3 regions of the Herbaspirillum sp. Her3 genome follow, and region 1 is predicted to be linked to each of the others. Evidence: predicted binding sites of a transcription regulator. Region 1 holds the regulator's gene; each other region holds the start of a gene.
The links. The regulator LexA, encoded in region 1, represses DNA repair genes until DNA is damaged. The targets are predictions, from matches to a motif close to ACTGTATNNNNATACAGT.

Region 1 (3,244 bases):
ACGCTGATTACGCGTTGTGCAGATCGGTGTACGGCAGCAGGGCCAGGTAACGCGCGCGCTTGATGGCGGTGTCAACTTGACGCTGGTAGTGGGCCTTGGTACCGGTCAGGCGTGCCGGCATGATCTTGCCGTTTTCCTGGACGAAGTCCTTCAGGGTGTCCACGTCCTTGTAATCGACCTGTTCAACGCCAGCGGCGGTGAAACGGCAGAATTTCTTGCGCTTGAACAGCGGGTTTTGCTGTTGACGCTTGTTTTTCAGCTTGCTTTTATCGAACTTTTTACCGAATGCCATGGTTGGCTCCTGTATCTAAAAATTGGGTAAGGTCTGTTTGGCTACCTTGCGCCGCTCAATCCGGCGCGACCGGGCCAAAATCAACGATATGAAACACGACGCTCTTGCTGTTGCGATTCCTGCGGGCCAAAAAGCCGGTGAACCGGAAGACTTCACCCAGTGCCGCCCTGTTGAGGGCACCGGAGATTTCCCCTGCTGCCAGCGCCGCGATCTCGAATTCGACCTGGCGCTTCAGCCCAGCTTCCATCTGTTCCGACTGATGCTGCAACCTGGCAGTGACAATCGGGATACCGGCCGGCGTGTAACGTAAAACGTCACGTTCTGCCAGGCTGGCGATGACTTGAAGCTGGTTCACTCTCCGCGATGTTCGCAGCGCTTAAGCTGCCGGAGCTTCGGTACGGCTCTTGGCCGCGTCTTCCTTCTGCACTGCCTTCAGGATGGGGGAAGGACCGGTTTCGGCCTTCTTCATCTTGACGGTCAGGTGGCGCAGGACGGCGTCGTTGAACTTGAAGCCGGTTTCGATTTCAGCCAGCGTTTCGCTGTCGACTTCGATGTTCAGGCAGACGTAGTGAGCCTTGGCCAGCTTCTGGATCTGGTAAGCCAGTTGGCGACGGCCCCAATCTTCGACACGGTGGACCTTGCCGCCGCGGGTGGTGACAATGCCCTTGTAACGCTCGATCATCGCCGGCACTTGCTCGCTTTGGTCCGGGTGGACGATAAATACGATTTCATAATGACGCATGTAGACTCCTTATGGACTTATTGAAGACGCCCACCCCGGCGTCAAGACGGGTGTGGGAAGAGGAAAACCCGAGATCATACTAGGTTTCCGCCCCGACAGCAATCGCGGCGAGCCTACGGCGCGGCCAGAAGACCACAGCCAGCCGCCCATGAGCGGCACATTGTTGGCAAAGCGGCAGAAACTTCATCTACCTCCTCTTATATATAGAGAAGAAAACTTGCCTTTTCCACGCTGGAATATGCATGTTGCCGTTGACACAAGGATTGCACCTGTATAAAAATACAGACTGTTCATCCAGACAGCCTTCCCTTCGAGAAAGGCCACCCCCATGCTCAAACTGACCGCGCGCCAGGAACAGATCCTGAACCTGATCAAGAACGCCATCGAGAACACCGGCTTCCCTCCCACGCGCGCCGAAATCGCAGCCGAGCTGGGCTTTCGCTCCGCCAACGCCGCCGAGGAGCATCTGCAGGCACTGGCGCGCAAGGGCGCCATCGAGATTTCTCCCGGCACGTCACGCGGCATCCGCCTGCGCGAGTCCGGCGCTGGCGCGAGCATCAGCACGGGGCGCCAGATGGCCCTGCCCCATCCCGCCCTGATGCAGCTGAGCCTGCCACTGATCGGCCGGGTGGCAGCGGGCTCGCCCATTCTGGCCCAGGAGCACGTGGAGAAGACCTACCAGGTCGACCCGGCCATGTTCCCGGCCAAGCCCGATTACCTGCTCAAGGTGCGCGGCATGTCCATGCGCGACGCCGGCATCCTGGATGGCGACCTGCTGGCGGTGCGCCGCGCCGACCAGGCGCGCAATGGCCAGATCGTGGTGGCGCGCCTGGCCGATGAGGTCACGGTCAAGCGCTACCAGAAGACCGGCAGCGTCATCACCCTCTTCCCCGAAAACCCGGAATTCGAACCCATCATCGTCAAGCCGGAAGAAGATCAGTTTGCACTGGAAGGCCTGGCGGTCGGACTGTTGCGCAGCTGGAACTGAGCACAGGCCGGCGCCCCACCCGCACCGGGCGCCTGCGACTGCGTGTTGCTGCATGAACCTCCGTCTAAAACGGAGGTTTTTTGCTTTCTATTCACCTCTTCGCCCGTGACGCGTTGCGCATATCATCCTTGCTGGATAGCTATGCCCGGCGCCAGCGATGCGCCCAACCAAGAGGACCCCTTTCGATGTCGACGCGCAAGAGCAGCAACAAGCACGGCAAACACATTCCGGCCCCGGCCGCCGCCAAGTCCAACCTGCAGGATCTGCTGGATGTCCGCAAATCCCTGGATCTGCTGGACAACCGCAAGACCGAGGAAGCCAAGAACCTCTGCACGGCCGTACTCGCGCGGGCACCCAAGCTGGTCTTTGCCAACCATGCACGAGGCCTGGTGGCCATGCAGGAGGGCCAGTTCGCTGAAGCGGAAATCTACCTGCGCAAAGCTGTCGACGCCGACCCCGGCAATGCCGAATACCTGAGCAACCTGGCCGGCACCATCCTGAACCAGGACCGGATAGATGAAGCGATCGCCCTCTATGAGCGGGCGATCTCGATCGACACCGAGAATCGGGCAGCGCGCATCGGCCTGGCCAACGCCCTGCATGAAAAGGCCGATCCAGAAGCCTCGGTCGCGTATTTCGAAGATGCCGTCAAGCGCGAACCGAATGCACCCGGCCCGCTCTCCCACCTGGGGCGCGCGCTGATTGAGGCAAACCGCCTCAACGAGGCGGTCGCCACCATTCTCAAGTCGCTGGAATTGCAGATCAGTTTCGCGCCTTCGCATACCGCTCTGGGCGAAGCGCTGCACGCCATGGAAATGTACAAGGAAGCGGTGGAGTCCCATAAAACCGCCATCCTGCTTGATCCGCAGGATACCTATGCGCACAACAAGATCGCCGATACCTACCTGAAACTGAACCGCATCGAGGAAGCCCACGAGCACCTGCTGCGCGTCATCGAGATCGCCCCCAAGGACCCGAACAGCTATGTGAAGCTGGGCTCCAGCTATTTCAGCACCGGCGACCGCTTCGACGATGCCATGCGCATGTTCAACCAGGCGCTGGCACTGGACCCGAAGCACGCGCTGACCTACAACAACATCGGTGCGATCCTGCACGACCATGGCGACGACGAAGAAGCCATCAAAAACTTCCGCAAGGCCCTGGCAATACGCCCCAATTACCCGACCGCCAAGCACAACCTGGCGCTGACACTGTTGCTAAA
Region 2 (3,244 bases), 170 kb from region 1:
TGCATGCAGAGAAGTGAAGAAACAGACGAAAACGCGGAGTTTAGCAGCCACAGCCCCAGGCATTCAGAACAAATCGAGTTGCGCATCATTGCCGGTGGCTCGGGCCGGTACAAGCACAGGCCGCCGAAAACGACTGGCATCCAGCGTAGCAAAAGCCCGGTTGCGATGATCGATCCCCAGGCGCCGGCTGGCCTTCTCGAAACGCTGATGCAGCAGGTCCGCCCAGACACCCGTGCCGCGCATGCGGGTAGCGAAATCGGCGTCGTAATCCTTGCCGCCGCGCATGTCCTGGATGCGGTTCATCACCCGCGCCGCGCGATCGGGGAAATGCGCCTGCAACCATTGCCGAAACAGCGGGCTCACTTCCCACGGCAGGCGCAGCACGATATAGCCCGCTTGCCGAGCGCCGGCTTCGACGGCGGCTTCCATCACGCGCTCCAGATCCGGCTCGGTCACGAAGGGGATCACCGGTGCAATCGATACGCTCACCGGGATGCCCGCCTCGGCCAACGTACGGATCACCCGCAGCCGCCGCGCCGGACTGGCCGCACGCGGCTCCAGCGTGCGGGCAATGGCGGGATCGAGCGTGGTGATGGTGACGGCGACGATGGCCTGTCCCTTGGCAGCCATGGGCGCCAGCAGGTCGATGTCGCGCTCGATCAGGGAGGATTTGGTAATCATCGCCACCGGGTTCTCGCAATCGTGCAGGATCTGCAGGATGCGCCGGGTCAGTTGGCGTTCGCGCTCGATGGGCTGGTAGGCATCGGTATTGATGCCTACCGTGATGGTGTCGGACTGATACGACGGTTTGGCGAGTTCACGCAGCAACACTTGGGGCGCATTGCGCTTGGCGACCAGCCGGCTTTCGAAATCCAGCCCCGGCGAGAGGCCGAGGTAGCTATGTGATGGCCGCGCGAAGCAATAGATGCAGCCATGCTCACAACCCCGGTAAGGATTGAGGGAAAGCGAAAACGGCAAGTCCGGCGAACTGTTGCGGCTGATGATGGACCTGGCGTCTTCCTCGGTGACGATGGTCTTCAGGCGCGGGGCTTCGTCTTCCTCTCCAAGCTCTTCCACAAGCTCCGCCGCCGCAGGAAAGCTGACGGCCTGCCAGCCATCGTCGAACTCTTCCCGCGCCACCGATTCGTAGCGCCCGCGCAGGTTGGTGACCGCACCCCGGCCCTTCCGGGCGACCTGGCTGCGATGGACGAAGGCTTCCGGCGTAAGCGTTGCGTCATCCTCGCCGGAAGGCACCGGCTGGTCCGGAAAAGGCCGGGCAATGCCCTGCGGAAATTTGGGGAAGGAGGCCAAAGGCAAGCTCAACAATACTGTATATATGAACAGTATTTTGCCTTCACTTTGAGGCCGCTGCAAATGCTGTTTCAATTTGTCCGGCTGCCGCATTAATCGGTTATGCTTGTTCACCCTCAGCTTCCTGACAGAGAAGAAAGCGACCATAAAGGGGGAACAAGGACCGCCAGAGGTCCCAAGGAGACAAGGATGCAATACCAGGCAAACCGGCCCGGTGCCGGCGCATTGCTGGGCGCCTCGCCGCTGGTGCAGGCCAGTGCCGAGGGCATGCCGGATCTGCAGGCCATCGAGCGCTCGCACCAGCGCAGCTCGTCCTACGGCATCACGCGCGGCCAGCGGCCCGATCTGGACTCGCTCTCGCGCGCCGACCTGGCGCAGACGCTGGAAGCCAACCAGGCCCTCTCCGGCCACGCCCGCCCGGTCATGGAAACCCTCTACGACCAGATCCGCAATACCCACAGCATGGTGATCCTGTCGGACGCCGAAGGCACCATCCTGCACACCCTGGGCGACAGCGATTTCCTCGCCAAGGCCGACCGCGTGGCGCTGGGTGCGGGCAGTCGCTGGTCCGAACAATTGCGCGGCACCAATGCCATCGGCACGGCCCTGTTCGAACAGAAGCCGACCACCGTGCATGCCCAGCAGCACTATCTGGACGCCAACCGCTTTTTGACCTGCTCGGCCGCGCCCATCTTCGACCATCGCGGCCAGGTGCTGGGCGTGCTGGATGTCTCCGGCGAATGCGGCAGCTTCCACAAGCACACCATGGCACTGGTGCGCATGTCGGCCCAGATGATCGAGAACCACCTGCTGGCCGGCAGCTTCCCCGATTGCATCACCCTGCACTTCCACAGCCGCGCCGAATTCGTCGGCACGCTGGTCGAGGGCATCGTCAGCTTCACGCCCGGCGGGCGCTTCCTGGCGGCCAACCGCAGTGCGCAGTTCCAGCTCGGGCTGACGCTGGCGGCGCTGCAATCGCATACCTTCGCCTCCCTCTTCGGGGTGCCGCTGTCGCTGCTGTTCGAGCACCATCGCAAGGCCGCGTCAGGCTTGCTGGAGCTGTGCCTGCACAATGGCATCCGCATCCATGGGCGGGCCGAACTGCGGTTGCGCGACCAGCATTTCCAGAATGCGCGCGAAGCCGTCATCGACACACCGCACACGATCCCCGCTCCCCGCCCTGCACCGGCCGCACGCCCCCATCCCGGCCAGGCGCGTGCGGGCCTGCAGGCGCTGGACACGGGCGATGCCCGCATGAGCGCCATCATCGCCAAGTTGCGCAAGGTGATCGACCGCGACATTCCGGTCCTCATCACCGGCGAAACCGGCACCGGCAAGGAATGGCTGGCCCAGGCCATCCACCGTGAGAGTGCGCGCTTCCGGGCCACGCAAACCCGTGGTGGCGCAGCGCCCTTCGTGGCCGTCAATTGTTCAGCCATTCCCGAGAACCTGATCGAAGCCGAACTGTTCGGCTATGAAGACGGCGCCTTCACCGGCGCACGCCGCAAGGGTGCGCTGGGCAAGATCGCACAGGCCCAGGGTGGCACCCTCTTCCTCGATGAGATCGGCGACATGCCCCTGGCCCTGCAGGGCCGGCTGCTGCGCGTCTTGCAGGAACGCGCCGTGACGCCGCTGGGCAGCCAGCGCGTCATCCCGGTGGACTTTGCGCTGGTCTGCGCGACCAACCAGCCACTACGCGAAATGGCCGCGCGCCATACCTTCCGCGAAGACCTGTACTACCGCATCAATGGCCTGCAGGTGAAGCTGCCTGCCTTGCGCGAGCGCAGCGACCTGGCCCGCCTGATCGAACGCATCCTGGAGCAGGAAGGCGGCCCCGATGCGCCGCGTTTTGATGCCCAGGCCCAGGCGCTGCTGCAGGCCAGCCGCTGGCCGGGCAACCTGCGGCAACTGTCCAACCTGATCCGCACGGCGC
Region 3 (3,244 bases), 200 kb from region 1:
CTGATGCTGGAGGCGATGCTCTTGCTCTGTTTTGGCATCCTCGGCAGCAATCTCGAGAATCACCGCCTGCTGTTCGTCCCGGTCACGGTGGCCTTGCTGTGCTTCGTGATGGGCTTGCAGAATGCCATGATCAGCAAGATTTCGCGCTCCGAGATCCGCACTACCCACGTCACCGGCCTGGTGACCGACATCGGCATCGAGATCGGCAAGATGTGCTACTGGACCCTGGCGCCGCACCAGCCCGGCGAGGCCGGGGCGGAAGATCCGGTACCGGGGGCGCGGCGCAAGTTCATGCTGCTGTCGTCGTTGCTGCTGATGTTCTTCCTGGGTGGAGTGACCGGCGCCCTCGGTTTCAAGCTGGTGGGCTTCCTGGCCACCATGCCGCTGGCGGCCGCGCTGTTCCTGCTGGCGCTGGTGCCGATGATGGATGATCTGGCACGGCCATGAAAAGACACGTCTGACCGCTACAGGCAACAAAAAAGGCGCTCAACGCGCCTTTCGTTTTCTTGTTATCGCTACTTGCACCGCCCGGTTCCTGATGCGATCAGCCACCATCCTGGGAGCGCCTGAGCCATGCCTGAGGTGGCCCGGCCGCCGTGGTGGCTCAGCCTTGCTGCTGCGGGGTGCTGTCCGACTGCTGCGGTTGCTGCGGGGCGTCGTTGCCCTCTTGCGGAGTGCTCTGGGTCATCTGCGGCTGAGCACTGGTGGCGGCGCCGTTGCCGCCATTGCCATTCTGCGCTGCGGCCGCCGCAGCGGCATTCTTGCGGCCGTGGCTGTTCAGGCCACCCTTGCGTCCGGCTTCCCGGGCTTCGGCAGAGGTGAACTCATGGGCCGCGCCCTTGGCGTGGGCAGCCTTGCCGCCCATGCTGGCAATCTGACGCTGTTTCTCCCTGTCCATGGCGGCAAAGCCGCGATTGCTGTTCCCCGGATTTTGTGAATTTGCCATGTGTGACTCCTTGTCTTGGATGATCGGATGATCGGATGGAGCAGACATTTGCCACCCGGCAAGCCCTACTGCTCTGCGCGAGCACGCGGCTGGCAACCAACTTTGTCCACGTCTGCAGTGTAGAAAGCCTCACCGAACCTCACTATCGGAAGAGCTCCCCAGCCCATGTCAGCAATAGCTGTAGGACATGTAGGAAAGCATGAAGATGAGCTTTCCTTTTTGGTATCAATCTTCACCCGGAACCTCCATTCCGATATTGCAACAAGGAAACTTCACTCTCCTGTAGGGATAAAGGCAGTTTTTGTCACACACCAAAACAATTACTGTATATTTATACAGTATCGTATTTTTCTGCTGTTTTTAGCCCCTCCTGCCGTTTGATTGCCATGTTGACACCCGCCTCTCCGGTCCGCAGTCCGGAAATCATCCACCCTTCGCTCTGGCTGGCTTCCCAGTTGGCGCGGGGCGGTGCGCGCGGCGTCGCCAGCGGTTTCGAGGCGCTCGATGCCGAACTGCCCGAACGCGGCTGGCCGCCAGGAGTGCTGATCGAATTGCTGCTGCCGCAGGACGGCATCGGCGAGTTGCGCCTGTTGCGCCCGGTGCTGGCACGTCCACCGACGAGCGCCCACCGGATTGCGCTGCTGCAAGCGCCGCATCAGGTCAATGCCCCCGGCTGGGCGCACCTGGGAGTGGATGCCGCGCGGCTGCTGCAGTTGCAGGCCGATCATGCGGCCGATGCCTGCTGGGCCGCCGAGCAGGTCTTGCGGGCTGATAGCTGCCAGGTCCTGCTGATGTGGCAGCCGCGCCTGCGCAAGGGCGATCACGATCTGCTGCGGCGCCTGCATGTGGCGGCCCAGGCCGGGCAGACGCTGTTCTTCATGCTGCGCCCGCTCTCTTGCGCCCGCGAACCCTCGCCCGCGCCCCTGCGGCTGACGCTCAAGTCGGCGCGGGACGGGCTGGAGATCGGTTTTCTGAAGCGGCGCGGGCCGCTGCGCGAACAAAGCCTGTTTCTCCCTTTGCTGCCTTCACCGAATTTGCAACGCCATGTCACCCCTGTGGATCGCAGTACACCTGCCACTGCTGCCGCTGGAAGTCTTTCGTCCGAACTGGCTGGATGAGGCCCCGGCCGTGGTCATCGAGCGCGAGCGCGTGGCTGCCCTGACCACGCCAGCGCGCGCGCTGGGCGTGCATGAGGGCATGCGGCGCGGCGGCGTGCAATTGCTGGCGCCGCAAGCCCATCTGCACGAGCGCGATGCCGCCCGCGAACAAGCCACCCTGCAACAGGCCGCCCTGGCCCTGCTGCAATACACCCCTCAGGTGAGGCTGGCCGAAGAAGCCTGCGTCTTGCTGGAAGTCGGCGCCAGCCTGCGCCTGTTCGGTGGCGTGCGAGCCTTGTGCCGCAAGATCCGCGTGACCATCGCCCGGCTGGGCCTGTCGGCCACGCTGTCCTGCGCCGTCACGGCCACCGGGGCCTGGATGCTGGCGCGCTACGGCTACGTGCGCACGCTCAGCCAGGGCTCCCTGCAGCGCCATCTGGATCGCCTGCCGGTGGTCCTGCTCACTGCTGCGCGTACCCATCTGGAATGGCTGCACGGACTGGGCTGCCGCCAGCTGGGCCAGGTGCGGCGCCTGCCCCGGGCGGGATTGCAGCGTCGTTGCGGCCAGGCGTTGCTGGCCATGCTGGACCGCGCCTATGGTGCCGCACCCGAGGTGCATGACTGGATCGTGGCGCCGCCGACCTTCCAGGCCAGGGTGGAGCTACCGGACCGCATCGACCATACCGACATCCTGGCCGCCTATGCCCAGGGCTTGCTGGCCCAATTGGCCGGCTGGCTGGCCGCGCGCCAGCTGGCCATCAAGAAGCTGCACCTGTGGCTGGAACATGAACGCGGACGCCAAGCGGTACCGCCCACCGAATTGCAGGTAGCGCTGTCGGTGCCGGCCTGGCAGGAAGACCACCTGCACACCCTGGTCAAGGAAAAACTGGCCCGCTCTGCACTGCCCGCCCCGGCCATCGCCCTGGGCCTGGCCGCCGACGAGCTGGAAAGCCAGCAGGCCGCCAGCGAGATGCTCTTTCCCGAGCCCGGCGGCAGTGCCGAGGACCACCAGCGCCTGCTGGAGCTGCTGGTGGCACGGCTGGGCGCGGACAAGGTGCAACAGGCCGCACCGCGCGCCGACCACCGCCCCGAGATCGCCAACCGCTGGTGCAGCGTGATGCAGTCCGCCGCCAGCCTGCCGGCCCCCTTGAGCAGCGATCCGGCACGGCTGCCGCCGCGCCCGCTGTGGCTGCTGCAGGAA

Region 2: ACVC5H_RS15960 (PA0069 family radical SAM protein) is a predicted target of LexA. The motif match lies at 1,328-1,345, and genes of this name have one in related genera.
Region 3: imuA (translesion DNA synthesis-associated protein ImuA) is a predicted target of LexA. The motif match lies at 1,269-1,286, and genes of this name have one in related genera.

Annotation. Positions count from the first base shown of each region.
Region 1 covers NZ_CM176328.1:3,320,927-3,324,170, forward strand. Annotated here, with positions in the region: gene rpsR (30S ribosomal protein S18) at 8-292, opposite strand; gene priB (primosomal replication protein N) at 348-647, opposite strand; gene rpsF (30S ribosomal protein S6) at 669-1,034, opposite strand; gene lexA (transcriptional repressor LexA) at 1,363-2,022, shown strand; gene ACVC5H_RS15090 (tetratricopeptide repeat protein) at 2,208-3,244, shown strand, end outside.
Region 2 covers NZ_CM176328.1:3,494,578-3,497,821, forward strand. Annotated here, with positions in the region: gene ACVC5H_RS15955 (leucine-rich repeat-containing protein kinase family protein) at 1-5, opposite strand, end outside; gene ACVC5H_RS15960 (PA0069 family radical SAM protein) at 64-1,311, opposite strand; gene ACVC5H_RS15965 (sigma-54-dependent Fis family transcriptional regulator) at 1,501-3,244, shown strand, end outside.
Region 3 covers NZ_CM176328.1:3,116,137-3,119,380, forward strand. Annotated here, with positions in the region: gene ACVC5H_RS14180 (YoaK family protein) at 1-447, shown strand, start outside; gene ACVC5H_RS14185 (KGG domain-containing protein) at 605-946, opposite strand; gene imuA (translesion DNA synthesis-associated protein ImuA) at 1,333-2,064, shown strand; gene ACVC5H_RS14195 (Y-family DNA polymerase) at 1,991-3,244, shown strand, end outside.